3 regions of the Pedobacter sp. 05T44 genome follow, and region 1 is predicted to be linked to each of the others. Evidence: riboswitches for the same ligand, from Rfam matches in the RefSeq annotation. Region 1 holds a riboswitch; each other region holds the start of a gene.
The links. A riboswitch is a leader RNA that binds a small molecule or an ion and turns the genes downstream of it on or off. The one in region 1 is predicted to bind S-adenosylmethionine.
Positions count from the first base shown of each region.

Region 1 (10,439 bases):
TTACAAAGGGCATTGTTACCGAAAATCAGATTATTACCGGCCCTGTATATTTAAAAATAGAGGACATTCCTTTACCTATTGGTTTACCCTTTGCATTTTTTCCCAAGCCTAACAAGAAATCCTCTGGGGTCATTCTGCCCAGTCCTGGTGAAGATTATACAAGAGGTTTTTTTCTGCGGGATGGGGGCTATTACCTTGGTCTAAACGATTACTGGGATGCAAAAATGCTGGCTACAATTTATACCAGAGGTTCATACGAAGGCTCATTACTCTCTAATTATACGAAAAGATATAAGTATAACGGTAACATAAACTTCCGATATTCAAATTCAAGGTATGGTCTGGAAGGTACACCTGAATATACACCAAGAAAGGATTTTAACCTGCAGTGGACGCACAGTCAGAATGCAAATGCAAAACCGGGGACAACATTTTCTGCCTCGGTAGATGCCGGTACAAGTTCCTTTAATCAAAACACAGCCGGGGGAGCCAGTTATGATTATAATCAGTTTACTAAAAATACTTTAAGGTCATCCGTGTCTTATGGCCGGGTTTTTGGCAACGGAATAACCCTTGGTATTGCGGCAGATGGTTCTCAGGAAACACAAAATAAGTCTGTAAGCCTACGCTTACCCGATATCAGTTTAAGTGTCCCAACCTTTAATCCATTTGATTCAAAGGATAGGCTAGGAGAACAAAAGTGGTATCAAAAGATAACCGTTGGTTATAGCATGCAGGCTAGTAATACCATTACAACAACGGAAGATCAGTTATTTAAAAGAGAGTCGCTTAATAAATTTAAAAATGGGGTTAGTCACCAGATCCCAGTAAATATGGCCTTTAATATAGCGGATTATTTTAATTTCAATACAGGGGTATCCTATACCGAGAGGTGGCAATTTCAAACGGTACGTAAATCTTATTTAAAGGTTCTAAATAGCGGTGATCAGGAGATAATTGACACGGTTGCAGGTTTTAAACGCAATGGTGAGTATAGCTTAAACATGGGCGTATCTACAAAGATTTATAGTACGGCTCAGTTTAATAAGTTTGGTAACTTCAAAGCATTGAGGCATGTGATGACCCCTCAGGTAAGTTTTAGCTACAGACCAGATTTTTCGGATGTAGCTAAAGGATATTATAAACTTGCTTACTATACTGACGGAACTCCAAAAATTGGATCGGACGGACAGCAGCAAAAATATTCAATCTTTGAAGGCTCACCTTATGGCTTTCCGGGAGCTGGTCGCTCTGCTTCAATTTCATTCAGTTTAGACAATACGGTTGAAGCAAAGGTGCTTACTCCAAATGATACTACAGGAAAAGGCGATAAAAAAATTCCTATTATCCAGGGTTTAAGTATTAGCGGTTCATACAATTTTCTGGCCCCAAGCTTTAAACTATCGACCCTTGGATTTAGCGGGCGTTCGCAGTTTACAGATAAGTTAGGCGTAAATTATTATGGTACTTTAGATCCGTATAGATATACGGATACTGTAGATGTTTTGACTGGAAAGGTGAGCAGGAAACTAATCGATGACTACGTATGGAATGTGGGTAAACTGCCTCGTCTAACTAATTTTGGTTTCTCCTTTAATTATAGTTTAAATCCTGAGGCTTTAAAAAAGAAGAATGAAAACGAACAGAATTTAAAGGATAAAGCTGCAAAGACAGGTATGACACCAGAGCAGTCGGAGGAACTTGCCAAAGTAAGCAGGGACCCTAATGCATTTGTGGATTTTAAAATTCCGTGGAACTTTGCCTTTAGCTATACTTTTAATTACAATACAGACAGGGTTGGTCAAAATTCAACGATCACCAATACTTTGAATTTTAATGGTGATGCCAATATCACCCCGAAATGGAAAGTCCAGTTTAATTCTGGTTGGGATTTTAAGGCGAGTACCTTCTCGCAAACCTCTTTAGCTATATATCGAGATTTACATTGCTGGGATATGAGCTTTAGCTGGATTCCTTTTGGTGCTTATCAGTTTTATTCTGTGGACATCAAAGTAAAAGCATCAGTGCTTCAGGATTTAAAACTGAGCAAGAGAAAGAATTACTATACCCGATTCTAATATTTGAATTTATGCTAGCTGAAATAATAACGATAGGAGATGAGATTCTTATTGGTCAGATTGTAGATACCAATTCTGCCTGGATGGCCAAAGAACTTAATCTGATAGGAATTAAGGTAAAACAAATTACCTCAGTATCTGACGATGCTGATCATATATCTGAAGCTTTAGCACTTGCTGAAAAAAGAGCAAAAGTGATTCTGATTACCGGTGGGCTAGGCCCCACTAAAGATGATATTACAAAAATAACCCTCGCCAAATATTTTAATATGGGGTTTAGGAGGGATGAGGATACATTGGCGCACATTACTGAGATCTTTAAGCGGCATAACAGGCCAATGATCGAATCTAATATAAAACAGGCCGATGTTCCGGAAGGTTGTACGGTTATCAAAAATGAGAACGGGACAGCGCCTTGTATGTGGTTTGAGCATAATGGGAACATCATTGTATCTATGCCAGGTGTTCCATTTGAAATGATGTACCTGATGCAGGAACAGATTCTGCCTCGTTTAAAGGGAGCATTTAAACTTCCATTCATTGTTCATAAAACCATACTTACCGCTAATATAGGAGAGTCATTTTTAGCTGCTGAAATTGAGGATATTGAAAATAGCTTACCTGAGCATATTAAACTTGCATACCTGCCAAGACTAGGTCAGGTACGTTTAAGACTGAGCAGCACAGGAACTAATGAAGCAATACTGAAAAATGAGGTAGAAATTTATGCTCAGCAGATTATTGCTAAAGTAAAGAAAAACGTTGTTGTGGAAGAGGATATTGCCCTTGAAAAGGCAATTCTAAATATAATGGATGAGAGAAAGCTTACGCTTTCGACCGCCGAAAGTTGCACCGGTGGTTATATTGCCCACTTGATTACACAACATCCAGGATGTTCATCTGTTTATGTTGGAGGGGCAGTCGTCTATTCTTATGAACTTAAGGAATCCGTTTTGGGTGTTAGCCCTAAAACCTTAAATAATTACGGTGCAGTGAGCGAACAGACCGTAAAAGAAATGGCTCAGGGAGCAATAGATCATTTTAAAACAGATTATGCTGTAGCGGTAAGTGGAATTGCTGGTCCGGATGGTGGTATGCCTGGTAAACCCGTTGGTACAGTGTGGATTGCGGTAGCGAGTAGTAAGCGTGTTGTGGCAAGGGTTTATAGTTTTGGAAATAAAAGAGCGCAAAACATAGAACGTTCAGCCATAGCAGCTTTGACCATGATTTTGAATGAACTTAACCAATATGGGGATTAAGTGTTCAAAATACTTTACTTTTGCATCCGATATCAATCATGAAATAAAAAATGGCTCAATACGAATTATTGTTACCTAAAATGGGGGAAAGTGTTGCAGAAGCAACCATCATTAAATGGGTTAAACAGCCCGGGGATATGATAGAGATGGATGATACGGTTCTGGAAATTGCTACAGATAAGGTTGATTCTGAAGTTCCATCACCAATAGCAGGTAAGCTAATTAAACAGTTGTTCAAGGAAGATGAAATTGTGCAGGTAGGTACTGTAATTGCGATTATTGAAACTGATTCTGATGCTGCTGAGGATGTTGCAGTTACCATACCTGCGGCAGAACAGTCTATTGTTGAAAGCATTCCCGGAACAGAACAATTGGCATCAAATGATGCCAGAGGCGCTGCGAAAGAAGATAGTGGTTCTGATCGTTTTTATTCTCCTTTAGTGAAAAATATAGCTGCTCGGGAAAATATTGCGATAAGTGAATTAGATGCTATATCTGGTACTGGTGCTGATGGACGTTTGACTAAGGATGACTTGTTAAATTATATTCAAAATAAAAAAGGGGGAGCACCTTCAATAGCTCCTGCTCCACAAGCAGCTAAAACTGAAACATCTGTTAAAGAAGAAACTGTTAAACCTGCATCTGTATCTCAGCCATTGACAAGTGTAAGTGGTGGTGATGAGATTATCGAGATGGATAGGATGCGTAAATTAATTGCCGAACATATGGTAATGAGTAAGCACACTTCGGCTCACGTAACATCATTTGTTGAAGCAGATGTGACTAATCTGGTCCTGTGGCGTGATAAGGTGAAGGGAACCTTTGAAAAACGCGAGAATGAGAAGATTACTTTTACTCCATTATTTATAGAAGCTGTTGCCAAGGCAATAAAAGATTATCCAATGATCAACGTTTCAGTAAATGGAAACCAGATTATTAAAAAGAGAGATATTAACATCGGCATGGCCGCTGCTTTACCTAGTGGGAACCTGATTGTTCCTGTTATTAAAAATGCAGATCAGTTTAATTTGGTTGGATTAACTAAATCGGTAAACGATTTGGCGAAAAGAGCACGTATTTCTAAGCTTAAGCCTGATGAAACGCAAAATGGAACGTTTACACTGACTAATGTAGGTTCTTTTGGTAATGTAATGGGTACACCTATTATTAATCAACCACAGGTCGCCATTTTAGCCGTAGGCGCAATTAAAAAGAAACCAGCAGTATTAGAAACAGAATTTGGCGATGTAATCGCTATACGCCATATGATGTTCCTTTCGCTTTCCTATGACCATAGAGTTGTAGATGGAGCGTTGGGTGGATCTTTTGTAAGAAGAGTAGCTGATTATCTTGAAAATTGGGATTTGAACAGAGAAATATAAAATAACATAAAGCAAAAGGCCCCGAATGGGGCCTTTTCACTATCAAAACAAAGCAAAAATAATAACTAGTTAAATATCACTTCCTCTTCAGAAACCTTTAAGATTTGCTGTTCGGTGTAAGTGTACCTACCAGTATGAGCAATAAAAACATCCTTTTGCTCAAGAAGGTCGCGGTTAGCCAATAAAGTTTTCAGGCTTACATTTCCAATTACATATTTGTAATCATTACGGGAGAACCGCTCAATAATATTATCTATCTGCAGCTTTTCCAATGTATACTCATGGGTATAGCGCAAATAAACTTCAATGTTTACATTGTCGGTATGAACTAACCCATTGTGTTGATGGTATTTTTTATACTCATAACGATAATCATATCTTAGTGCAGCTATATCTGATAAAACAGCTGCTCCTGTAGGGTGACCACCTGCACCTTTTCCAAAGAAGAATTGCTTATCAGCAAAGGCGGCCTGAACAGTTACACCGTTGTATTCGTTTTCTACATTGAACAGAAAATCATCAGATTTTACAAACTTTGGCAATACATAAGTAATGATTTGCTTGGTGCTTATTTTACGCGCAGTAGGTACAAGTTTAATTCTAAAGTTCTTCTCTCTGGCGTACTTAATGTCATGCTCTGATAAGTTCTGAATGCCAACATTAAGTATCTTATCAGGATCAATAAATAACCCGTAAGCATGTGCAGTTGCAATAGCCAATTTAAATTTAGGATCATAACCTCCAACATCCAGAATAGGATTAGATTCAGCAAAACCAAGATCTTGCGCCTGCTTTAATGCCACGCCATATTCAAGATTTTCATTAAATATTTTAGATAGAATGTAGTTAGATGAACCGTTGAATATTCCACTTATACCGTGCAGTAATTCATTGTCGTAATATTCTTCCAGATTACGGATGATAGGTATACTGCCGCAAACTGCACCTTCATATAATAGAGATGCATTATGTTTTTCTTGCAATTCAACCAGTTCGGCCAGATGAGTAGCAATCATTTTTTTATTGGCAGAAACTACATTTTTACCGCTGATTAATGCTCTTTTAACGATGTTGTAGGCAATCTCTGCGTCATCAATTAACTCAACTACAGTGTTAATTTCACTATTGTCTAATATTTCGTCATGATTTGTGGTGAAAAGATGTGCCTCAAGGCTACGTTTTTTCTCAGGATTTTTAATAGCTATTTTAACGATCTCAAGGTTTAGGTCCTGACCGCGAATAATATCATGCAATCCTTGTCCAACAACTCCAAAACCAAATAAGCCGATCTTAAGTTTCTTACTCATCTAAATACTATGCTGTTTTATGTAATTTAATTATTTTCTTATTTGCACTTTCTTTTAAGAATGTGCCAATTATGTTGGTTAATATGTCTGTCTCAATTAAAAAACCATCGTGGCCATAAGCAGAGCTAATACTTTTGAGTGCTGCTCCTGGAATATGCTTCGCTAAAAACTCTTGTTCACAAAGCGGGAACAGAACATCGTTTTCAATTCCTATTACCAGCGTATTCGCTTTAACTAATGCTAAGGCATCAACAATACTTTTTCTGCTTCGGCCAACATTATGGCTGTCCATTGCTTTACTCAAGTACCAATAGCTGTAGGCATTAAAACGTTTACACAGTTTTTCGCCCTGATAATTCTGGTAAGAGGCGGCTCGGAATGAACCTGTTTTGTCATTTACACTTTCTAATTGAGTAGCTGAATATGCTTCATAAGTGCGATAAGATAATAAAGCAATGCTTCTTGCGGCTTTTAAACCTTTTAAGCCACCATCTGGCTGCTGTGCATAAAATGTACGATCAGTGCTGATTGCTAAACGCTGACTCTCGTTAAATGCAATTCCCCATGGTGAGTGTACTGCATTTGTAGCTACAAGAATTAGATTGTCTACGCTCTTGCTATCTGTAATGGCCCATTCCAATGCTTGTTGCCCGCCTAAAGAACCGCCAATTAATACTTTAAGGTGTTGAATGCCAAGATATGATGCAAGCAAGCGGTGAGCAGCGACCAAATCTCTGATGGTAAATTCTGGAAAAGCAAGGTAATACGGTTGCCCTGTTACCGGATTTATACTTAATGGATTGGTTGTACCGTAATTAGACCCTAATACATTTGCACAGATGATAAAGTGTTCCTCAGGGTTAAACAGGTCGTTATTGCCGAAAAGTCCTTTCCACCAGTCTAAAACATCAGCATTGGCTGTAAGCGCATGGCATACCCAGATCACATTATCTTTCTTTGCATTTAGTTTGCCATAAGTTTGATAAGCAATCTCTAATTTGCGTAGTTTTTTCCCGTTCTCTAGCTTAAATAACTTTGTATGCGTATATGTGGCAGTAGTGCTCATTCTTTAGATCTTGTAGCGTTTTATTTTATTTGTTGATAGCAGCAAAGGCTTGTTCAAAATCAGCCTTAATGTCGTCTATGTGTTCAATTCCTACAGAAACACGTAGCTGGCTGGCTGTAATGCCTGCAGCAATTTGTTCCTCGTCACTTAGTTGTTGATGCGTAGTTGCTGAAGGTTGTATGATAAGGGTTTTTGCATCACCCAGGTTTGCAAGGTGGCTAACAAGTTTAAGATTGTCGACCAATGCCGTTGCTTTTTCTTTATCACCATGTAGTTCAAAAGATAGCACTGCACCGAATCCATTCTTTAAATACTTTTTGGCGTTAGCATGGTATGGACTGCTTTCAAGTCCGGGATAGTTTACGCTCTTCACAGCATCATGGCTTTCTAACCAGGTCGCCAGTGCAAGTGTGTTATCTACGTGACGTTGCACGCGAAGTGATAAAGTTTCTAATCCCTGAATTAAAAGGAAAGAGTTGAAAGGAGAGATGGCCGGGCCAAAATCTCTTAACCCTTCAACGCGGGCACGAATAATGAATTGAATATTTCCAAAAGGACCACCAATTCCAAAAACATCATTAAAAATTAAACCATGATATCCTTCTGATGGCTCGGTAAATTGAGGGAATTTGCCATTTCCCCAGTTGTAATTTCCACCATCTACTATTACCCCGCCAATACTGGTGCCATGTCCGCCAATCCATTTGGTAGCAGATTGCACAACAACATGGGCCCCGTGTTCTAAAGGTTTAAACAGATAACCAGCTGCGCCAAAAGTATTATCTACTATTAACGGTAAATCGTGTCTGTTGGCAATGGCAGATAATTTTTCGAAATCGGCAATACTGAAAGCAGGATTACCAATGGTTTCTAAATATATAGCTTTAGTATTTGCATCGATTTTTGATTCAAAATCGTTGGCATCATCGCCATTAGCAAACCTAACCTCAATACCAAGACGTTTAAAGCTTACTTTGAACTGATTATATGATCCGCCATATAAATGAGATGAGGATACAAAATTGTCACCTGCCTGTAGGATATTATTTAATGCAATAAATTGAGCCGCCTGTCCCGAAGCTACGGCTAAAGCAGCCACACCGCCTTCAAGTGCTGCTATTCTTTTTTCGAAAACATCAGTTGTCGGATTCATGATCCTGGTGTAAATGTTTCCGAATTCCTTTAGCGCAAATAAGTTTGCACCATGTTCGGAGTTCTTAAAACCGTAAGAGGTAGTTTGGTATATTGGAACAGCTCTTGATCCTGTAGTAGGATCAATTTCCTGACCTGCATGTACTTGTAATGTTTCGAATTTATGTGATGTTGACATGTTATATTTAGTTTTAAGTGGTTCCTGTTATGTTTTTGAGTCGATACGTTGCGGAGATTTTAGCTTCGGAAACGTATACCGTTGTTAAGCGTACCCCTGCAAGGGGCCTTCCGTATGAATGTGAAATGCAAAAGGAAGATTTGTAAATTATAGTATGCAACAGCACATGCAATTAGCCTGCTGAGGATAACAATAATTAAACAGATTTGAAGTAATGCTTACAGTTTTCATTTTGTTTCAATTTATCTTTCCAAACGACACCATGTCTTTTGGTCAGGAATTGGCACCTTCTCCATCTTGGGAGGGTTGCCAGTGGGTCAAAGAGCCTGTCTCTCGCCACTTCTTTATAAATCAAACCTTTTTATTAAGGAAGGTTGACTTGGTTAGCTTTCGCTAAATGATATCGCAAATGTAGATTTAAGTTAATAAATATCCAAAATTATATTTTGGATATTTATTAACTTGTTGTATTACAGTGTTGTAAATTAATTTTTTGATGGGGTTGCTTGATTTTATCCTGCAAGTGCCTGATCTAAATCTGCTATTAGATCATCTATATGCTCAAGCCCAACAGATATCCGAATTAAATTTTGTGGGGTTTTGGTGTCAGGTCCTTCAACAGATGCACGGTGTTCTATTAAACTTTCAACTCCACCTAAACTTGTAGCCTGCGCAAAGACTTTAACTTTATTAACCACTTTTCTGGCTTCATCAGATCCACCTTTAACTAACACCGATAACATTCCTCCATAGCCATTCATTTGCCTTTTTGCGATGTCGTACTGAGGGTGGGTTATTAATCCCGGATAATAAACTCTTTCAATAGCAGGGTGTTTTTCTAGATGTAATGCTAAAGCCAATCCATTAGTACAGTGGCCGCGCATGCGATATGCCAATGTTTTGATACTTCTTATTAACAGAAAACAATCGAAAGGAGAGGGTACTGCTCCACCAACTTGCTGTATGTTTCTGATCTTTTCCCAAAATTCATTTTTTTCTGCCGTGATAAGTACCCCACCCAGAACATCACTATGGCCACCAATATATTTTGTGGAAGAGTGCATTACAATATCCGCCCCAAAATCAATAGGGTTTTGTAAGCATGGCGAAGCAAAAGTGCTGTCGCATGCAAGAATAAGGTTGTTCTCCTTGGCGATTTTGGAAACCCCGGCAATATCTGTAATTTTTAATAATGGATTAGAAGGGGTTTCTATCCATATCAATACAGTATTCTTCTTAATGAATTTTGCTATGTTATCAAGGTTCGTAAGATCTATAAAATCAATTTCAAGAGTATCTTTAAAAATGGTCCGCAGTTGTTTTTTAAAACCCCAGTACATGTCGTCAGGAGCAATGATATGGCTTCCTGGTTTTAAAGCCTGAAAAACTGCCATTCCAGCCGTATTTCCTGAAGAAAACGCACAGGCTTCTACACCTTTTTCTAATTCTGAAAGCGCATTTTCCAGTGCTGATCTATTTGGATTACTTACTCTGCTATACATATGTCCACCAGAGTAGCCACCATCTTCATCTCTCAGGAATGTGGTAGATAGATTTATAGGAGGTGTAACATCATTAGTGCTGACTTTATATAAATTTCCAGCATGTATTGCAAGTGTTTCTGGCTTCATTATTACGGGGTTAAAAGTTAAGATTGGGCATAAGATGTAACAAAGTTAAGGGTATAATGTTATTCGCCTTAAGTTTTGGCAAGATTTATGTAATTGAATTATCAAATTAAAGAAGAATATGAAAAGAATATTACTGATAGCAGCCATTTTATGCAGTTCGTTAATGGTTTTGCAAAGTTGTTCGCCTAAAGGTGGTGCAACTCAAAGTTTAAAGAAAGGTAATGTAACTGGTAATTGGGTTTTAAATGATATTACATTTGAAGGCTTGCCGCAATCAGCAGTAAAATCATTGTTTGATGAAGGTTCTTATACTTGCTTCAAAGGAAGTACCTGGAGTCTCACTAATAGCGGAAACGGAAGCTATACCTTACCAGGTGGAGGAGAGT
Region 1 covers NZ_JBFTKO010000004.1:120,705-131,143, reverse strand. The annotation lists gene AC1DDK_RS09185 (putative LPS assembly protein LptD) at 1-2,078, shown strand, start outside; gene AC1DDK_RS09180 (competence/damage-inducible protein A) at 2,090-3,337, shown strand; gene AC1DDK_RS09175 (dihydrolipoamide acetyltransferase family protein) at 3,388-4,719, shown strand; gene AC1DDK_RS09170 (homoserine dehydrogenase) at 4,785-6,026, opposite strand; gene AC1DDK_RS09165 (homoserine O-acetyltransferase family protein) at 6,034-7,092, opposite strand; gene AC1DDK_RS09160 (O-acetylhomoserine aminocarboxypropyltransferase/cysteine synthase family protein) at 7,118-8,422, opposite strand; SAM riboswitch class I at 8,662-8,775, opposite strand; gene AC1DDK_RS09155 (trans-sulfuration enzyme family protein) at 8,935-10,053, opposite strand; gene AC1DDK_RS09150 (lipocalin family protein) at 10,172-10,439, shown strand, end outside.

Region 2 (9,346 bases), on a different contig from region 1:
ATAATTCGTTTCTTTGCGGTGCAAATTTATTTCAAAAAATATTTTTATGTCGCATAAAGCAGGTTTTGTAAGTATCATAGGTAAGCCCAATGTGGGTAAATCTACCTTAATGAATGCCCTGGTGGGCGAAAAACTTTCGATCATCACTCCGAAAGCCCAAACAACCCGCCACCGTATTTTAGGAATTGTTAATGAAGAAGATTATCAAATAGTTTTTTCTGACACGCCGGGCATCATAAAACCTCGATATGGTCTGCAGGATTCTATGATGAGTTCCGTAAAAGGAGCACTAACTGATGCAGATCTAATCCTGTTTGTTACCGACATTAACGAGCAGCACGACGAGAATGATGTATTAGAGAAAATCATCAATACTACTATTCCAATGATTGTGTTAATCAACAAGATCGACAATGCAACCCAGGAACAGGTAGAAGAAAAGTCAGCATACTGGCAGGAAAAATTAAATCCAAAGCACATATATGCCATCTCAGCACTTCATCAATACAACCTGGAAGGCATCCTTACCATGATATTAGATCATTTACCGGAACATGCGCCGTTTTATGATAAAGAAGACCTTACAGATCGTAACCAAAGATTCTTTGTATCTGAGATCATCAGAGAAAAGATCTTTAACAACTATCAAAAAGAAATACCCTACAGTACGGAAGTAGTTATTACTGCCTTTAAAGAAGAAGAAAATATCACCAAAATCAGTGCTGAAATTATAGTAGAACGCGATTCTCAAAAAAACATACTGATAGGCAAAGGAGGTGCAAGTCTTAAAAAGGTAGGAACTGAAGCACGTAAGGATATTGAGAAATTTTTGGATCAGAAAGTATTTCTTGAAACCTTTGTAAAAGTAATTCCAGACTGGCGCAGTAAAAAGAACTACTTAAAAAGTTTCGGGTACGAAAATTAAGCTTACCTTTGCAACCCCTTAATAATTAATACAATTCACAACACAATATGAGCAATATTATCGCAATCGTCGGAAGACCAAACGTAGGCAAATCTACCCTCTTTAACCGCTTAACAGAAAGTCGTAAAGCCATTGTCGATGATTTTAGCGGCGTAACCCGCGACCGTCACTACGGTTCAGCTGAATGGACTGACAAACAATTCACTGTAATTGATACTGGTGGTTACGTAGCAAACTCTGAAGATGTTTTTGAAGCAGCTATCCGCGAGCAAGTGGTTATCGCTATTGAAGAAGCAAGTGTATTATTGTTTATGGTTGACGTAACCACAGGCATTACAGATCTTGACGACGAAATAGCGCAATTACTTAGAAGAAGTAAAAAACCTGTATTTACAGTAGTAAACAAGGTTGATAATACACAACTACAAAACGAAGCTGCGGTGTTTTACGGATTTGGCCTTGGCGAAATCTACCCTATCTCGTCTATGACAGGATCAGGAACAGGTGATCTTCTTGATGATGTGATCAAAAACTTTGAAGATCTTCCTGAAGAAGAAAACACGCTTCCTAAAATCACAATCGTAGGTAGACCAAACGTTGGTAAATCTTCTTTAATCAATGCACTGATTGGTAAAGACAGAAACATTGTTACTCCAATTGCAGGTACAACCAGAGACTCTATACACATTCATTATAATCAGTTTGGACATGAATTCATGTTTATCGATACTGCCGGTTTACGTAAAAAAACCAAGGTAAAAGAGAACATTGAGTTTTATTCTGTAATGCGTACAATTAAAGCCTTAGAAGAAGCCGATGTGGTGATCTTAATGGTTGATGCAACCGAAGGTTTAGAATCGCAGGACGTGAATATTTTCCACCTTGCAGAGAAAAACAAGAAAGGTATCGTAATTCTTGTAAACAAATGGGACTTAATAGAGAAAGACAATAAAACTGTAAAAGCATTCGAAGAGCAGATTCGTCAGAAATTGCAGCCTTTTACTGATGTGCCAATTGTATTTACTTCAGTAGTAACTAAACAACGTATTTTCCAGGCTATTGAAACCGCTTTAGAAGTACATAAAAACAGAGGCAAGAAAATCCCAACATCTAAATTAAACGATGTAATGTTGCCGATCATAGAAAACTATCCGCCACCTGCATTAAAAGGAAAGTACATCAAAATAAAATACATCACACAGATCAATGGAACATCACCAATGTTTGCTTTCTTCTGTAACTTACCTCAATACATTAAAGAACCTTATAAAAGGTTTATCGAGAATAAGCTTCGTGAACATTTTGATTTTAGCGGAGTACCAATCCAGATTTATTTCAGACAGAAATAAGCTTACTGCAAGCTATTTAACGCCTGTTTTACCATAGCATCACTTAGGTTAAGCGCTTTATAATAACCCGCATCACCTAAGTGATACTTACATAAAAGCACCTTCATATCATTTAGGATCAGTGGTTTTGCCGAAGCCAGCTGTTTCTGATCAACAACAACATTACGATTCTGAATATACTTTAGCAGGTCACGATAGTCTGCTTCACTGACATTAAAAGTAGCCAGATTCTGCTCAATAAATGGTGCAGAGTATCTGCTGGCTAAAACATCATAAACAAAATCAAACAATATCTTTTTAGACGCCAGCATAGTATAACATTTGTTATAACCCATAGTATCCATTTTTACATAAATATCTGGCTGGATACCACCTCCTACTAGTCTGCCCTTTATACTATCCTTTTTAACAATTTTTTTCGAAGCAGTAAGCTCTCCATCATTAAAACGATTCTCTATCTCATCCTGATAAGCTTTATAGCCATCTTTATACGATTTCTGAATACTTCTGCCAGATGGAGTATAATAACGTGCAATTGTTAAATTCAATGCAGATCCATCTACAAAAGGAAATTGCTCCTGAACAAGTCCTTTACCAAAAGAACGGCGACCGATAATAAGCCCCCTGTTTAGATCTTGTACCGCGCCCGCCAGAATTTCGCTGGCCGATGCCGTGTTTTCATTAATAAGCACCACTAGTTTACCATCTTCAAACTCACCTCCACCTGTGGCCACATAATCTGTGCGCGGCTCATGTTTTCCTTCGGTATAAACAATTAATTTATTCTCCTCAAGAATTTGATTAGCCAGCCCCGTTGCCGCCGTTAAATAGCCTCCCCCGTTGTCCCGAAGATCAAGTACCAGCTTTTTCATCCCTTCAGATTTAAGCGACTTTATAGATTCCACAAAATCACGATCAGTATCTGACCCAAATTTACTGATCCTCACATAACCAACTTCGCTGTTAAGCATATACGACGCATCGATACTACTCACCAGTACCCTATCGCGTTTTACCGTAAAAACAGTTGCCAGGCTACTGCCAGGATGCACAATAGTTAATTTTACTGCAGTACCCTTTTTTCCCTTGATCTTACCAATCATCTGTTCTCTTGGCAAAGCCTTGCCACTAACAAAAATGGTATCTATTTTAATAATTCTGTCGCCCTGTTTTATTCCGGCCAAAAATGCCGGGCCATCCTTAATTACATTTGTAACCAGCAGGGTGTCATTTAAAATGTAATATTCAATGCCTATGCCCTCAAAGTTTCCATTTAATGATTCAGCAAATTCATTCGCTTTTTCTGGTGGAAGATATATGCTATGAGGATCAAGTTTATGCAATAAACTATCAATAGGCAGGTTATTTAAGCTATCGGCATTAACCTCGTCTACATAGTTTTTATTAATGATATGAAGAATTTCATCAACCTTTTGCGCATTATTATCCGCTATATATGTTGTCTTTTGGAAGGTATATCCCTGGTCTTTCAGAAACTTATACCCAAAAAACATCCCACCTATTAAAGTAACTGAATAAGTGAGGGCAATTAAGAGATTATAACGGGTATTCTTTTTCATGGCTAAAGGCACCGTAAAGGTACAAAATTAGACTGTTATATAATCAATTAACCGCTTTGATTTTTATTTGTTTAGTATTTTTTCTATTACTTTATAATTGAGAAGAAATCCTTATTTTGAATTGATTTCCCCTATTATTTCTGGTTTAACAAGAAAATCACGAATTTTAACAAAAATTAATCTAATGATAAGAGTAACCGAGCAAGAATCAACGTATAACGATATTGATAAAATGTCAGTACTTGAAATTCTAAAGGGCATAAATGATGAAGACAAAACAGTTCCCTATGCTGTGGAAAAAGTAATTCCTCAGATAGAGAAACTGGCTTCTGCTGTTGCCGAGCGAATGATAAACGGGGGAAGGTTATTTTACATCGGTGCAGGCACAAGTGGCCGACTGGGTGTTGTTGATGCCTCAGAGTGCCCTCCTACCTTTGGTGTTCCGTTTGATTGGGTTGTTGGAATTATTGCCGGCGGAGACACTGCCATACGAAGAGCAGTTGAAAATGCTGAAGATGATGACCAGCAAGCATGGATAGATCTGCAGGAATTTAAAATTGATGCCAACGACTGTTTAATTGGTCTTGCCGCATCTGGAACCACGCCATACGTTATCGGCGGACTAAACACTGCCCGTAAAAATGGCATTTTAACGGGTTGTATTGTATGCAACGAAGGGGGGCCGATAGCTGCTGAAAGTGATTTCCCTGTAGAGGTAGTAGTTGGTCCTGAATTTTTAACAGGTTCTACCAGAATGAAGTCTGGAACTGCACAAAAACTGGTTCTAAACATGCTTAGTACTACGGTAATGATAAAACTAGGCAGGGTAAAAGGCAACAAGATGGTAGACATGCAGCTAACCAATCATAAACTGGTAGACAGAGGTACACAAATGGTAATGGACGAACTGAATATAGATTATGAACATGCTGCTGATCTGCTTATCCGTTATGGAAGTGTCCGCAAAGCGGTTGAATCTACTCATAAATAACCCGACATGCACGAAATAGAGCCTTACTATCTATGGCGTGATGACTATATCGCGGCAGAAGATGAGCGTTCTCCGTTCTACAACACTGAGTACTCGGAATTTTATTTCGACAAGCAGCTGTACAATTTTCTGTTACATCCCCAATGGGATGATTTCGGATCAAGTACAATGTATCTTAAAGTACTGTATGTTGACTACGATAGAAATTATGCAGTCATAGAGCTTATTGGAGAGTGGAACGATGCCATCGGCAACGACATTATGCTTCTGAAACGTGAAATCATTGAACTGATGATTGACGAAGGCATAAATAAATTCATACTGATAGGCGAAAACGTACTGAACTTCCATTCTTCTGAAGATAGTTATTATGAAGAATGGTTTCAGGAAGTTGAAGATGGGTGGATTACAGGCATCAATTTCCAGGAACATGTAATCAATGAATTCCGTAACAGCAATATAGATTATTACATCAATTTTGGTGGCGAACTTGACGATATGGCATGGAGAACCTTAAAACCCCTTCAGTTTTTCAAGAAAGTTGAAGAAATCCTGACAAAAAGGCTAGGGGCATAGCTTTTGTTAGAATGAAACAATTCGTATCTTTAAATAAATTTAAAACACATGAATAATAACAATAATAATGATTGGGCACAACAGTCCGTTTTTGTAGAAGACTTAACTGGTAAAGTTGCCAAGAAATTCTTCGCGAATGTTTTTTTATGGATGTTTATAGCTCTTGGTTTATCAACATTAGCTGCTTTGCTTATTTCAACTTCTCCTGCAGCTTTAAGTCAATTAATTAATTTTGAAACAGGACAAAGAACAATACTAGGTTATATCGCAATGTTTGCGCCTCTTGGTCTGGTAATTTTAATGGGAACAGGATTTAACCGCCTGTCTTATGGTGCTTTATTAGGCGTATTTGTTCTATTTTCGGTTCTATTAGGTGTTAGTTTAAGTTTTATATTACTTATCTATACCGCTGGTTCAATTGTAGCATGTTTTGCTGCCGCAGCGGGTATATTTGGAATAATGGCAGTTTTAGGTTACACCACAGATGTAGATTTAAGCAAATTTGGCCCAATATTAATGGTAGGTGTAGTAGGCTTATTCATTGCCGGTATCATTAACATGTTTATTGGAAGTGATCGTTTTAGCTACATAATGAGCTTCTTTGGAGTAGCAATCTTTACAGCTCTAACAGCATACGATGTTCAGAAACTGAAACGTATTGGTGCGGGTATTGAAGAAAATGGGGATCAAATGGCGGCAACTGACGCTAAGAAACTGGCAATTATGGGCGCTTTATCTCTTTACCTTGACTTTATAAACATCTTCTTATATCTACTAAGAATCTTCGGAAGCAGAAAATAACAACCTGTTTCTTAAAAATATTAAAGGCGGGTGGAGCATGAACTATGATCCCACCCGCCTTTTCGTTGTCAACATATTTATCTCTCATAGGCAGATTGCCATCTCTATAATTTAAACACATTTTAAGCTTTCAAATTCAGCTGTACACTGTGATGTTTTCAAAACAATGTTTCGAAGTTCTGAGTTAATTGTCTCCTCTATACAATTTTATATGCTTTAACGGCCGAAATTTTGGAAATGATTTTTCTTTGTTGCACCTTTGTAATGCTTATAGAGAAAGACGGAGGGATTAGACCCTGCGAAGTCTTAGCAACCTGTGCTTACAAGGTGCTACATTCTACTGGAGCCAAACAATTGGTTCCCGAAAGATAAGTTAAAGTCGACACCTAAACCGGACTTTTCGAATAAGCTTTGTATGTAATGAGTTCGGCACTTGTTTAGGCACAGCCTCTATCAACTTTAGCTTATTACCTACTCATATTACTATTAAAAATGGACATTAGAGCAGAGTTAGAAAAACGTATCCTGATCATTGATGGTGCGATGGGCACTATGATACAACGTTACGTCCTTTCTGAAGAAGATTTCAGGGGCGAGCGGTTCAAAGATCACCCGTGTGATGTAAAAGGTAATAACGACTTACTAAACATTACCCGTCCAGATATCATTAAGGCAATTCATACCGAATATTTAAAGGCCGGTACAGATATKATTGAGACCAATACCTTTAGTACCCAACGTATTTCACTGGCCGATTACCAGATGGAAGAGCTTGATTATGAGATGAGCTTTGAAGGGGCTAAAATAGCCAAAGAGGCAGTTAATGAATTTATGGCGGCTAATCCCGACAGAAAATGTTTTGTTGCCGGTGCCGTAGGCCCGACTAACAGAACACTATCTATTTCTCCGGATGTAAACGATCCAGGGTTCAGGGCACTCACTTTCGATGAATTAGTTGATGCTTATTACGAACAAATACGCGGACTGGTTGATGGCGGTTCAGACCTGCTTTTAATTGAAACCATTTTTGACACCTTAAATGCCAAGGCCGCCATATTTGCCATCAAAAAATATGAGAATGTAATTGGCCGTAAAATAGAGATTATGATCTCCGGAACCATTACTGATGCTTCCGGCAGAACTTTATCAGGCCAAACTGCCGAGGCTTTCTTAAATTCCGTAATACACGCCAATCCATTAAGTATAGGCTTCAACTGCGCCTTGGGGGCAAAAGACATGAGGCCGCACATAGAAGAACTTTCGGCTAAGGCAGGCTGCTATGTTTCTGCCTATCCTAATGCGGGTTTGCCAAATGAATTTGGTGCTTACGATGAAATGCCTCATGAAACTGCTCATCTGGTAGAAGATTTTATTCAGCACGGTTTTGTAAATATTGTAGGTGGTTGTTGCGGAACTACACCTGAGCATATCGGCTGCATAGCCGAAAAAGCAAAAAATGTAGCACCGCGTAAAATACCTCAGATAGAACCTTATCTGCGTTTAAGCGGATTGGAACCGGTTACCATAACTCCAGAGAGTATTTTTGTAAACATTGGTGAGCGTACAAACATTACCGGTTCTCCAAAATTCTCTAAGCTCATTTTAGGTGGAGATTTTGAAGCGGCACTTGCCGTTGCCCGTCAGCAGGTTGAGGGTGGTGCACAGGTTATCGATGTGAATATGGATGAGGGGATGATTGATTCGGAAGCCTCTATGACCAAATTCCTTAACCTGATTGCGTCTGAACCTGATATTTCCAAGTTGCCTATCATGGTCGATTCGTCTAAATGGACGGTTATAGAAGCCGGGTTAAAATGCTTGCAGGGAAAAGGAATTGTAAACTCCATCTCTCTTAAAGAAGGCGAAGACAAATTCCGTGAAAGTGCGCGCAAAATCATGACCTACGGTGCTGCCATAGTAGTAATGGCATTTGATGAGCAGGGACAGGCCGATAATTTTGAAAGAAGAAAAGAGATCTGTAAAAGATCATATGATATTTTAGTTGATGAAATTGGCTTTCCGCCTCAGGACATCATCTTTGACCCGAACATCCTTACCGTTGCAACCGGATTAGAAGAACATAACAACTATGCGGTAGATTTTATAAATGCTACCCGCTGGATCAAAGAAAACCTGCCCCATGCAAAAGTAAGTGGTGGTGTTTCGAACATCTCCTTCTCGTTTAGAGGTAATAATACCGTTAGGGAAGCGATGCACTCTGCATTTTTATACCACGCCATCAAAGCTGGTTTAGATATGGGGATTGTAAATGCCGGAATGCTAGAGGTTTATCAGGAAATTCCGCCAGAGCTTTTAGTACTTGTAGAGGATGTATTGTTAAACCGAAGAGACGATGCTACAGAGCGGTTGGTTGAATTTGCAGACACCATCAAATCTAAAGGAAAAGAGATTGTCAGGGATGAGGAATGGCGTAAAACCAGTGTAGAAGAAAGACTTTCTCATTCGTTAGTTAAGGGAATTATAGAATACCTTGATGCTGATGTTGAAGAAGCACGTCAGAAATACGCGAGACCCATTCAGGTAATTGAAGGTCCATTAATGGACGGGATGAACATTGTGGGTGACCTTTTTGGGGCCGGTAAAATGTTCCTGCCGCAGGTTGTAAAATCTGCTCGTGTAATGAAAAAGGCCGTGGCTTATCTGTTGCCATTTATTGAGCAGGAAAAGCTGGATAACCCGGATCAGGATCAGAATTCATCGGCCGGAAGGGTATTAATGGCTACTGTAAAAGGTGATGTTCATGATATCGGAAAGAACATTGTAGGTGTAGTTTTAGCTTGTAATAACTTCGAAATTGTGGATATGGGCGTAATMGTTCCTGCACAGGAAATCATTAAAAAAGCCAAAGAAATAAATGCTGATATTATTGGCTTAAGTGGTTTAATTACCCCTTCGCTTGATGAAATGGTACACTTCGCCAAAGAAATGGAGCGCGAAGGCTTTACCATTCCTTTAATTATTGGTGGTGCTACTACCTCCAGGATTCATGCTGCGGTTAAGGTTGCGCCTAACTACTCGGGGCCAGCCATCCATGTGCTTGATGCTTCGAGAAGTGTAACGGTTTGTAGTACTTTAATGAACAAAGATACCCGCGATGAGTACA
Region 2 covers NZ_JBFTKO010000018.1:93,905-103,250, reverse strand. The annotation lists gene era (GTPase Era) at 47-925, shown strand; gene der (ribosome biogenesis GTPase Der) at 973-2,274, shown strand; gene AC1DDK_RS22085 (S41 family peptidase) at 2,277-3,854, opposite strand; gene murQ (N-acetylmuramic acid 6-phosphate etherase) at 4,039-4,845, shown strand; gene AC1DDK_RS22075 (hypothetical protein) at 4,852-5,421, shown strand; gene AC1DDK_RS22070 (Bax inhibitor-1/YccA family protein) at 5,470-6,222, shown strand; SAM riboswitch class I at 6,488-6,597, shown strand; gene metH (methionine synthase) at 6,715-9,346, shown strand, end outside.
Region 2: it holds a riboswitch for S-adenosylmethionine, as region 1 does, so the genes downstream of both, metH (methionine synthase) here and AC1DDK_RS09160 (O-acetylhomoserine aminocarboxypropyltransferase/cysteine synthase family protein) in region 1, are expected to answer to the same signal.

Region 3 (10,439 bases), on a different contig from region 1:
CTGCTCCAATGTTTGTTTTGGCAGCAACAGCTTTTCCATCTTTAAAGGCCTTTTTCCCCTCTGTTAATGGGAAAGTAATTGTAGCACTTGAATTTGCCGGAATAGTTACGGTATAGATTACAGCATTTCCTGATCTTTTCCATGAAGATATGATCTTACCATAAGGACCGTCGTGCTCTGCCTCGAAATGTTCTAACCCTGAAACGAAATTAGGACGAAGCTGAATATTCTTAAATCCCGGTTGTTGTTCATCAGGGTGAATTCCACCCAAACCTTTAAAGAACCAGCCACCTATTTCGCCAAACATCATATGGTTTAAAGAAATGTCTCTTTCGGCTTTTATATCCCAGTTTTCGTATAAGGTAGTTGCTCCATTCACAATCCACCATCCCCATGAAGGGTAGGTATCCTGAGCTGCAAGTTTATATGCTGTTTCGGCCTGACCATTGTCACTCAATGCATTTAATATTGCTTTTGCACCCAAAACACCCACGTCAAGGTGCATTCCATCGGCAGCAACTCTTTTAGCAAGGTTCTCTGCAACTTTTGTAATAAGCTCTTCAGGTACCAATCCCCATTGCAGGGCAACACTTAATTCAGTTTGTACACCTGATGCATAAATGCCCGTTGTGCGGTTTAAATACTTATCGTTTATTGCCTTTTTAATTTTCTCTGCAAGGTTGCTGTAATAGCTATAATCGGCCTGCTTACCAAACATTTTTGCAGCCTTTGCAAGGATAACTGCATCTACATAGTAATAAGTAGAAGAGGTATATTCCAATGACGATTGTGATTTAACAGGCACCCAATCGCCTCTGCCAAAGGTTGTTAATCCTGCAGGACTAATTTGCTCTATGTAATTCACATACCGTTTAATGCTGTTGTAAGAATCTGAAAGCAACTTACTATCGCCATAAAACATGTATATATTCCATGGAATTATAGCAATTGTACTTGTCCAGTCAGTTCCATTTGCCGATCCATAACCCCATCCACCTGTAGGTATAATATCAGGAAGTACGCCATTTGGTTGTTGTTCGTCCCTGTGGTCGGCAAGCCATTTTTCATAAACTGTAATACCGTCAAAATTAAACAGGCCTGTTTCAACAGCAAAGTGTCCATCGCCAGTCCATCCATTCTTTTCTCTTTGCGGACAATCGGTAGGATATCCCATTAGATTAGACAAGTAAGAATTGTTAGTTGCCCACCATAGTCGATCAATTAGCTTATTTGAAGAGCTTATTTTACCTGTCGGGGTAACATCACTGTGCATAAAGTAACCGGTGATGCTTTCTTTGGTTAATTGTACCGGCTTACTGCTGATCACCTCAACATACTGGAATCCTTTGTAATTGAACTTAGGCATAAACTCAAGTTCTCCTTTACCTGATAAGGTAACGATATCTGTTTGAAAAGGATCGGTATTATCTTTAGGGCGATAGTAAACATCAATATTAGATAGGTCTAGCCTTCCGTTAGCATGCAAGCGTTCGCCATGCTTAATACGAATAACAGTGCCTTCCTCTCCGCTTACTTTAATTTTTGTAACTCCAGAGATATTGCGGCCCAGATCAAAAACATATACAGTGTCGTTAACCTTTTGCATTGTTTTAGAAGGAATTTCTTCGACATTACGAATTGGCTGCATAACCTGACTTACAACATTATTGGACGGGGCAGCTCTAAGCGAGATGCCATTCCACTTTTTATCATCAAAATCTGCAGTATTCCAACCCGGTTGCTCCTTGCGTGCATCATAATGCTCGGCAGTGTAAATATTGTTGAGTACTATCGGACTTGAACTTGTTTTCCAGTCGCCCCCGGAAGTAACCACATCAACAGTTCCATCTTCATAGGTGATTCTTAAATCCAGACAAAAAGTAGGTCTTGCTCTCCAGGGTGCCTTGTCAAAATTCCATACCGCAATAGATTGATGGTTATACCATCCATTACCAAGTAAAACACCAACAGCATTTTTACCTTTTTGAAGTTGGGCAGTAACATCGTAAGAAACATATAAGTTACGTCTGTCGAAACGGGTGTACATAGGGTCAAGTCTATGGTTCCCTACTTTTTTCCCATTTAAATATAATTCGTACAAACCAGCAGCAGCAATATATGCCCTTGCAGATTTTATTTTTTTAGAAGGTTCAAATACTTTTCTGAAATATGGAGCCTCGCGTTTATCGATATCGTTACCATCACTGATCCAGGTACCTTTCCAGTTGTCGACTTTCATCATTCCTGTTTCGAAAGTTGCTACCCCGCCAGATGAAGCTGGTTTACCATCTTTATCCCAAAGCTCAACAGACCAGTAGTATTTAGTGAACGGCTCTAAGGTTTTGCCTTTATAATTAACAAGATTTGCAGACGAGGCTACTTTGCCCGACTCCCACGAAAGGCCCCTTTTTTTTGCTACTTCTGATGAATCTTTACCTACAATAATTCTATAAGCAGTTTGTTTAGCACCCTGACGGGTATCTGTCATCATCCACGACAAGCGCGGATTTAACAAATCTACCCCAATTGGGTTTATTAAATGTTCGCATTGCAAACCTGAGGGTTTAACTTCATTAGAGTATGCTTTTTCTGCCATAGAAATGGTGAAGAGCATCAGCAAGAAAGAATAAAGAAATTTCATTAGAATATAATTCAGGTAAAGTTTAGTGTGTTTACAATGTTAATTTTCTTAGTCATTTTCAGCAACCTGTACTGTCCTGCTCAAAATACAGAATATTTATTTTATTAATTTCTATAGGAATACTAGATTATTCTTATATTTGTCGCAGCAAATGGTTCTTAAAACTTCCTGCTTATCAAGAAAGACTGAGGGATTGGCCCTATGATGTCTTAGCAACCTCTACAATTTATTGTAAAAGGTGCTAATTCCAATTCGCTGCAAAGCGGAAAAGATAAGATTAAACAGCGCAATGCTCCTTATCAATCATCATAACCAAATCTAATTCTGTTCGCGACAAAGTATGTAAGGGATGACCTAAACTATAAATGTATAAAAACATGACACAGAAAGTACACCAAAAAGAAATGCGCTGCTCATCTCCATCTCATTACCCTTCATCTGGTCTTATGATCACTCAAAAACGAATGCACTGTTGCTCTATTTAATGCAACCCAAAGAATTTATTATACACCCATTTATTTAATTCACATGTTAAAAATATACAAAATTTTTGCAGGGATTCTTATATCCTTTTTTTTCCTGCAAACCGTACAGGCACAATCTGTTAAAATAACAGGTACTGTTACCGGAAACCCCGACGGGGAGACTATTCCAGGAGCATCAATTACCATAAAAGGTAAAAAAAGCGGAACAACTACAGATGGCAGCGGTAAGTTTTCTCTAGCTGCAGATGTTAATGATGTACTTAGTATATCTTATCTTGGATATACTACAAAAGAAGTAACCATTACCGCAGCTACAACTACATTAAATATTGCGCTTGATGTTTCGGCAAATGCTTTAAGTGAAGTTGTTGTTACAGCCCTTGGGATTTCTAAAGAAAAGAAATCGTTGGGATATGCTGTTCAGGAATTAAAATCTAAAGATATTGCTACCGCAAAAGAAACCAATATAATCAACTCTCTGGCCGGAAAAATTGCCGGTGTGCAAACTACAAATAGCCAGGGCGATATGGGTTCATCAAGAATTATTATTCGTGGTGAAACCTCTATATCAGGTAACAACCAACCCCTCTTTGTAGTGGACGGAGTACCCGTTGATAATTCGCAGAATCTAGGTATAGCTGGATCAAGGGATTTTGCCAATACCATTTCGGATATTAATTCAGAAGACATTGAATCAATCAGTGTACTTAAAGGTCCAAATGCAGCAGCACTATATGGATCACGTGCAGCAGCAGGTGTTATCCTTATTAAAACCAAAACTGGCAGAGGCCAAAAGGGTTTAGGTATCAGTGTTAACTCCAACGCTACATTTTCAAACCTATTGACCTTACCGGATTATCAAAACTCATTCGGACAAGGTACAAGCGGCAAGTTTAGCTTTGTAGATGGAAAAGGTGGAGGTGTAAACGACGGTGTAGATGAAAGCTGGGGACCAGCATTGGATGGCCGTTTAATTCCTCAGTTTAACTCTAAAGGTGTTGCTGTTCCATTTATTGCTCATCCAGATAATGTTAAGGATTTCTTTGAAACAGGTTTTGCGCTTAATAATGGTATTGCCATTGCAGGCTCTGGAGAAAAACAAGATGTCCGTTTCTCTTACAACAACCTTACGCAAGGTGGTATACTGCCAAATTCTTCTCAGGACAAGAATTCATTATTATTGAATACCACGTACAGAATCACTCCTAAATTAACTTTAAACGCTTCTGCAAATTATATAAAAAGCAATGCCGATAACCTTCCTGCCTCAGGCGGAAAACGTGCAACTGGCCCGATGCTTCAATTTACATGGTTTGGAAGACAGGTAGATGTTAGTCAGCTTAAAAACTATAAAGACGAAAACGGAAACGACTTTAACTGGAACAATAGTTACTATAGTAACCCTTATTTCATAGCCTATGAAAATACAGTTGGTCAGAAACGTGATCGCATTATTGGTAATGCAGAATTAAATTATAAAATTACAAGCGCACTTTCAGCCAACTTCAGGACAGGAAATGATTACTATACAGACCGTAGAAAGATCAAAATCGCTTATGGAACAAATGGTACCCCATTCGGTTCATATGAGGAAGATGCATATACGGTTAATGAAAATAATACCGAAGGTCGTTTAGAGTTCAATAAGAAACTGAATTCAGATTTCTCAATAGATATTTTGGGTGGCGGAAACATTAGAACTTCAACTTTCGAACAAAACGATCAGAAAGCGACCAAGTTGGCAGTAAACGGCTTATATACCTTGAGCAACTCCAGAGATCCATTGGTATCTTCAAACGTTTACACCAAACTTAGAACCTATAGTTTATTTGGATCCGCTCAGTTGGGCTTTAGAGATTATGCATATCTGAATTTAACAGCACGTAACGACTGGGATTCCAGTTTACCAAAACCGAACTTATCTTATTTCTACCCTTCTGTTAATGGAAGTTTAATTCTTACAGAAGCTTTTGATATTAAAAGCGAGGTGCTTAGTTTCGCTAAACTAAGAGGAGGCTGGTCTAAAGTAGGAAAGGCAACAGACCCTTATCAACTGATCAATACCTATAGCTTCACTGCTCCATTTGATGGAAATCCACAACAATCAGTTAATACGATCGACCTTAATCCAAACCTTCTGCCAGAAATCACCAAATCGACTGAGGCGGGTGCCGAAATTGGGTTGTTTGATAACCGCATCAAGCTGGATCTAAGTGTGTACAATACAAACAGTATTAATCAGATTTTAAAAGTTGATGTAAGTTCAGGAACAGGATATACACAAAAACTTATTAATGGCGGAAGTATCAATAACAAAGGAATAGAAGTTCAACTAGGTTTAACCCCTGTTAAACTTAAAGACTTTAGCTGGGACATCAATTTAAACTATTCACGTAATCGCAGTAAGGTTACAGAATTGGATAAAGAAGGACGCATTAGCAGCTATACAATTGGTACCAGTGGAACGCTTGATGTATTGGCAGCTGTAGGCCAGCCTTACGGTACTTTCTTCGGAACTGCCTACCAGCGTGATGCTGCCGGACAAATTCTGGTAAGCTCTGATGGTACTCCGGTTATCAATCCTGAAAAACAAATTCTTGGTAAGTTTACACCAAACTGGATAGGCGGAATTACGAATAACTTTACTTACAAGAATTTCAATTTGAATTTCCTCGTAGACGCCAGAATTGGTGGTAAGGTATTCTCTGGTAGTAACGCTACAGGAACTTATACGGGTGTACTGGCAAGTACAATGAGAGGAAGAAATGCTGAAAATGGCGGACTTACCTATACCTCAGGAGGAACAACATTTAATGACGGGATGATCTTTGACGGCGTTCTGGCTGATGGCACTAAGAACAATAAAATCATTCCTGCAGAAGAGTATTACAAAGCTACAACCAATGCAGATGAGCAATTTGTTTACAGCGCTTCTTATATCAAATTAAGAGAAGCTAGATTGAGCTACAACATTCCTTCGCAATGGGTTAAAAAGATCGGGTTACAGGACGCTACTTTCTCAATAGTGGGACGTAATCTTTGGATCATCCATAAAGATGTACCAAATATTGACCCTGAAACTGCATTCAACACAGGAAACGCTCAGGGTCTGGAGGACCTAACTCTTCCAACAACAAGATCATTTGGTTTTAACCTTAATTTTAAATTCTAGACATCATGAAATTCAAATATATTCCAATCCTTTTTTCTGCAATTATAGCAACGGCTTTCACTTCGTGCAAAGACGAGCTGGCAGATATCAACAAAAATCCCAACGCTGCAGAAAACCCCCTTCCTGATTATTTGCTAACAGGTGCTATAAAGAACACTGCTGATGCATACTGGGGAACTAACAATATTAACTCAAGTCTGCTATTTGTTCAGCACTGGTCAAAAATACAGTATACTGATGCCGATCGTTATATTTTTTCTAATACCGATCTTCAGGATTTATGGAACACCGGATATACAAAAGGTATTACCAATCTTAACAAACTGATTGAGCTAGCCGATGCACAACAAAACACCAATTACAGAGGCGTAGCTAAAGTATTAAGATCATGGACATTTCTATTGTTAACAGATGCTTACGGAGATATACCCTATTCTCAATCTATCCAGATCAAAAAATTCGTAACTCCAGTATATGATACCCAAAAAGATGTTTATTTCGGATTACTTAATGATTTGAAATCTGCACAAGCTGATCTCGATCTGAATGGTAAGGCAATTGCAGGTGACATCATTTATGCTGGTAAGATAGATCGCTGGAAAAAATTCGCAAATGCATTAAGGCTGCGCATAGCACTCCGAATAGCCGACCGTGAACCAGAGAAAACCAAATCCGTGTTGGCAGAAATTGCAGCAGAAGGTGGCGCCTACATTAGTAGCAATGCTGAAATAGCACAATTGGTATATGTTGCTTCTCCTAATCAAAACCCGATAAGTAATACATTTGACACACGTAACGACCATAGGATAAGCAAAACAATTGTAGATAAATTGAGGAGCTTAGGTGATCCGCGTTTGCCAATATTTGCCAGCCCTACTAAAGATGCGACGCCTGAAACTTATGTGGGCGTTCCAAATGGTTTGCTAACCAGTGATGCCAACAGCCTTGGTTTAAATAAAACTTCTAAACCCGGCACTTACTTCCTTGCTCCTTCTGCACCTGCGGTTATCATCAGCTATGCTGAGGTATTATTTGATCGTGCAGAGATAGCAGCGCGTGGTTTTAGCAGTGAGGATCCGGCAGCTTTGTATAAACAAGCCGTTGAAGAATCATTAAGGCAATATGGGGTTACAGAAGGTGAAATCACTACATATACAAACCTTCCTGCCGTAAAGTATAACGCTGGTAATTACAAAAAATCTATTGGTGACCAAAAATGGATTGCTTTATTTGGACAGGGACTAGAAGCCTTTGCTGAGTGGAGAAGATTGGATTATCCGGAACTTACTCCTGCCGTTGCAGGTACATTAGGCGGAAAACTACCTGTAAGATTTATATATCCAGGACGTGAACAATCGCTTAACGGGACAAATTATAAAGCCGCAGTAGCAAGACAAGGTGCGGATATATTAACTACAAGACTGTGGTTTGACATAAAATAATATCAAATACCTTTAGCAAGGTAATAAAAGAAAAAAGGCCGGTATCATTAATCATGATACCGGCCTTTTTTCTTTTATTAAATTTTACTTTCAAAGTGATAACTACCAGATCCAATTTCTTTAGTTGTATCTGGCAATACGATCTTAGCTTTGGTATTTGCTGGTACCGTAACATCAAGCTTTAACAATCCATTTTCCAATGTCCATGCTGATTTTACCGTGCCATATACAGTTTCTAATTCTGCCGATGCGTTAGTTATTTTTCCACCTGGTTTCGGCGCAATAACAATAGACTTATACCCTGGCTGATCAGCTACCGAATTTATTCCTGCAATTGTTCTATACATCCAGTCACCTATAGCACCATAAGCATAGTGATTATAAGAGTTCATATCAGGAGTTTGAAAAGATCCATCAGGTTTAATACCGTCCCATCTTTCCCATATCGTAGTAGCGCCCATTTTTACAGGATAAAGCCACGAAGGATAGCTTTCCTGCATTAAAAGATCGTAAGCAACATTGTTGTGTCCAAATCTGGTCAGTACATGGCATAAATAAGGTGTACCCAAAAAGCCGGTTGTCAGGTGATTTCCATAGTCGCGGACATTAGCAACCAGGCGTTCAGCGCATGGCGCTCTCAGTTCTTCGGGCAGCATGTCAAAATGAAGAGCTAAAACATAAGCGGTCTGCGTTCCAGATACCAATCGGCCAGTTGGCGTCATGTACTCCTTCACAAATGCTGCTTTGATCTCAGCAAGAAGTGCGGTGTATTTAGCTACATCATCCTGTTTACCTAATACTTTTGCCGCATTGATCAGCAACTGTGTAGAATGCGCATAAAAGGTCTGCGCAATCAAATATTTATCGGTTACTGCAGCCCTGCCATCATTATCATCATTCGGACGATAGAACAGCCAGTCGCCAAAGTGGAAACCTGAATTCCAAAGATTGTTCTTTGCAACGGATGAAATATAACCCACCCATTTCTGCATACTTTCATATTGTGTTTCCAATATCCTGCGATCACCGTAAGCAACATACATATCCCATGGAATAATTGTAGATACATCCGCCCATCCTGCAGATGCACCATCATTTGGTCCTAATACATTTGGGATCACATGCGGGATCAGGCCATTAGGTTGTTGATCTGTTTTTACATCTTTTAACCATTTGGTAAAAAATCCGGCAACATCCATATTATAAGCTGCTGTATTGGCAAAAGCCTGTGCGTCTCCTGTCCAGCCCAAACGCTCATCGCGCTGCGGGCAATCAGTCGGTACATCTACAAAGTTTCCTTTTTGCCCCCATTGGATGTTGTGCTGTAATTGATTCAGCATGGCATTAGACGTCGAAAACTTGCCTGTTGTTTCCATATCCGAATACACAGCAACTGCGGTTAGGTCCTCAGTTTTCAATTCTCCTGGATAGCCTTCTACCTTCACATATCTGAATCCCTGAAAAGTAAAATGAGGTTCAAAAACCTGCTCTGTATTTTCCTTTAATATATAAGTGTCCTGTGCCTTTGCAGATCTCAGATTTACCGTATAAAAGTTACCCTCTTTTGTAAGTACCTCTGCATGGCTCAAAGTGATCTTCGTTCCTGCAGTACCTTTAGCTTTAAGCATAACCCAACCCACCAGATTTTGCCCGAAATCCACTACTGTCTCTCCTGCTGGCGTTTTGAAAACTTTAAGTGCTTTAAATTGCTCATGTTTCCTTACCGGCGGACCACTCATAGCCACCAGCTTTTCAGTACCTTTTTCCATTGTACCAACTGCAGTCCATGCAGCATCTTCTTTAAAGCCTGTATTGTTCCAGCCGGCTATTTCCATCCTGGCATCATAGATCTCACCATCATAAATGTCCGAAGCCATAATTGGTCCATAGGTATATTTCCAGCTCTCATCTGTATTTATCGATTCCTTGGTACCATCAGTGTATTCCACCTCTACCTGCATCAGCAATCCGCGTGTATCACCATAAAAGTTGTGCTGATTTCCAAAACCGATTCGCCCTTTGTACCATCCATTTCCTAGACTTACACCCAATACATTAGCTCCACTTTTCAAAGCAGCAGTTATGTCGTATACCTGGTATTGCAGGTGATCTTTATAACTGGTCCATCCCGGTGCAAAATAGGTATCGCTTACGCGCTGACCATTGATGTTGGCTTCGTACAATCCTTTTGCAGTAATGTAGGCTATAGCCGATTTGACTTTCTTTTGTAAGGAGAATTCCTTTCTAAAAAGCGGGCTTCTTGCAGAACTATCTTTTCCCGCTACGGTGATCCATTTTGCGGTCCAGTCTGTCGGAGCAATTCCCATTTGAAAGAGACCAGGTTCAGACCAGGCAGATGTATTGCCGTGATTGTCTTTTACCCTAACCTGCCAATAATATCTCTTTTTTGATTGTAATTCTGATCCTGCATATTCGATCAATACAGATTGATCTCCTGTGGTAGATCCTTTCCAGACAAGATCCTTACCTGCATTCACTGAGGCCTTACTAGTGCCTACTCTAATTTCATAAGAAGATTGTAAGGTATTTTTTACTGTTGAAATGATTTTCCAGCTAAACCTGGGTTTTGGCGTTTCAATAGCCAGTGGATTTTTAAGGTGCTCAACCTTAAGGTCATTTACACTTAATTTCTGGGCAAGGGCCGTAAGGTTAACGGCAAACAAAAGCCCAAATACTGC
Region 3 covers NZ_JBFTKO010000007.1:113,929-124,367, forward strand. The annotation lists gene AC1DDK_RS13220 (alpha-L-rhamnosidase) at 1-2,641, opposite strand, end outside; SAM riboswitch class I at 2,811-2,919, shown strand; gene AC1DDK_RS13225 (SusC/RagA family TonB-linked outer membrane protein) at 3,170-6,298, shown strand; gene AC1DDK_RS13230 (SusD/RagB family nutrient-binding outer membrane lipoprotein) at 6,304-7,740, shown strand; gene AC1DDK_RS13235 (glycoside hydrolase family 78 protein) at 7,818-10,439, opposite strand, start outside.
Region 3: it holds a riboswitch for S-adenosylmethionine, as region 1 does, so the genes downstream of both, AC1DDK_RS13225 (SusC/RagA family TonB-linked outer membrane protein) here and AC1DDK_RS09160 (O-acetylhomoserine aminocarboxypropyltransferase/cysteine synthase family protein) in region 1, are expected to answer to the same signal.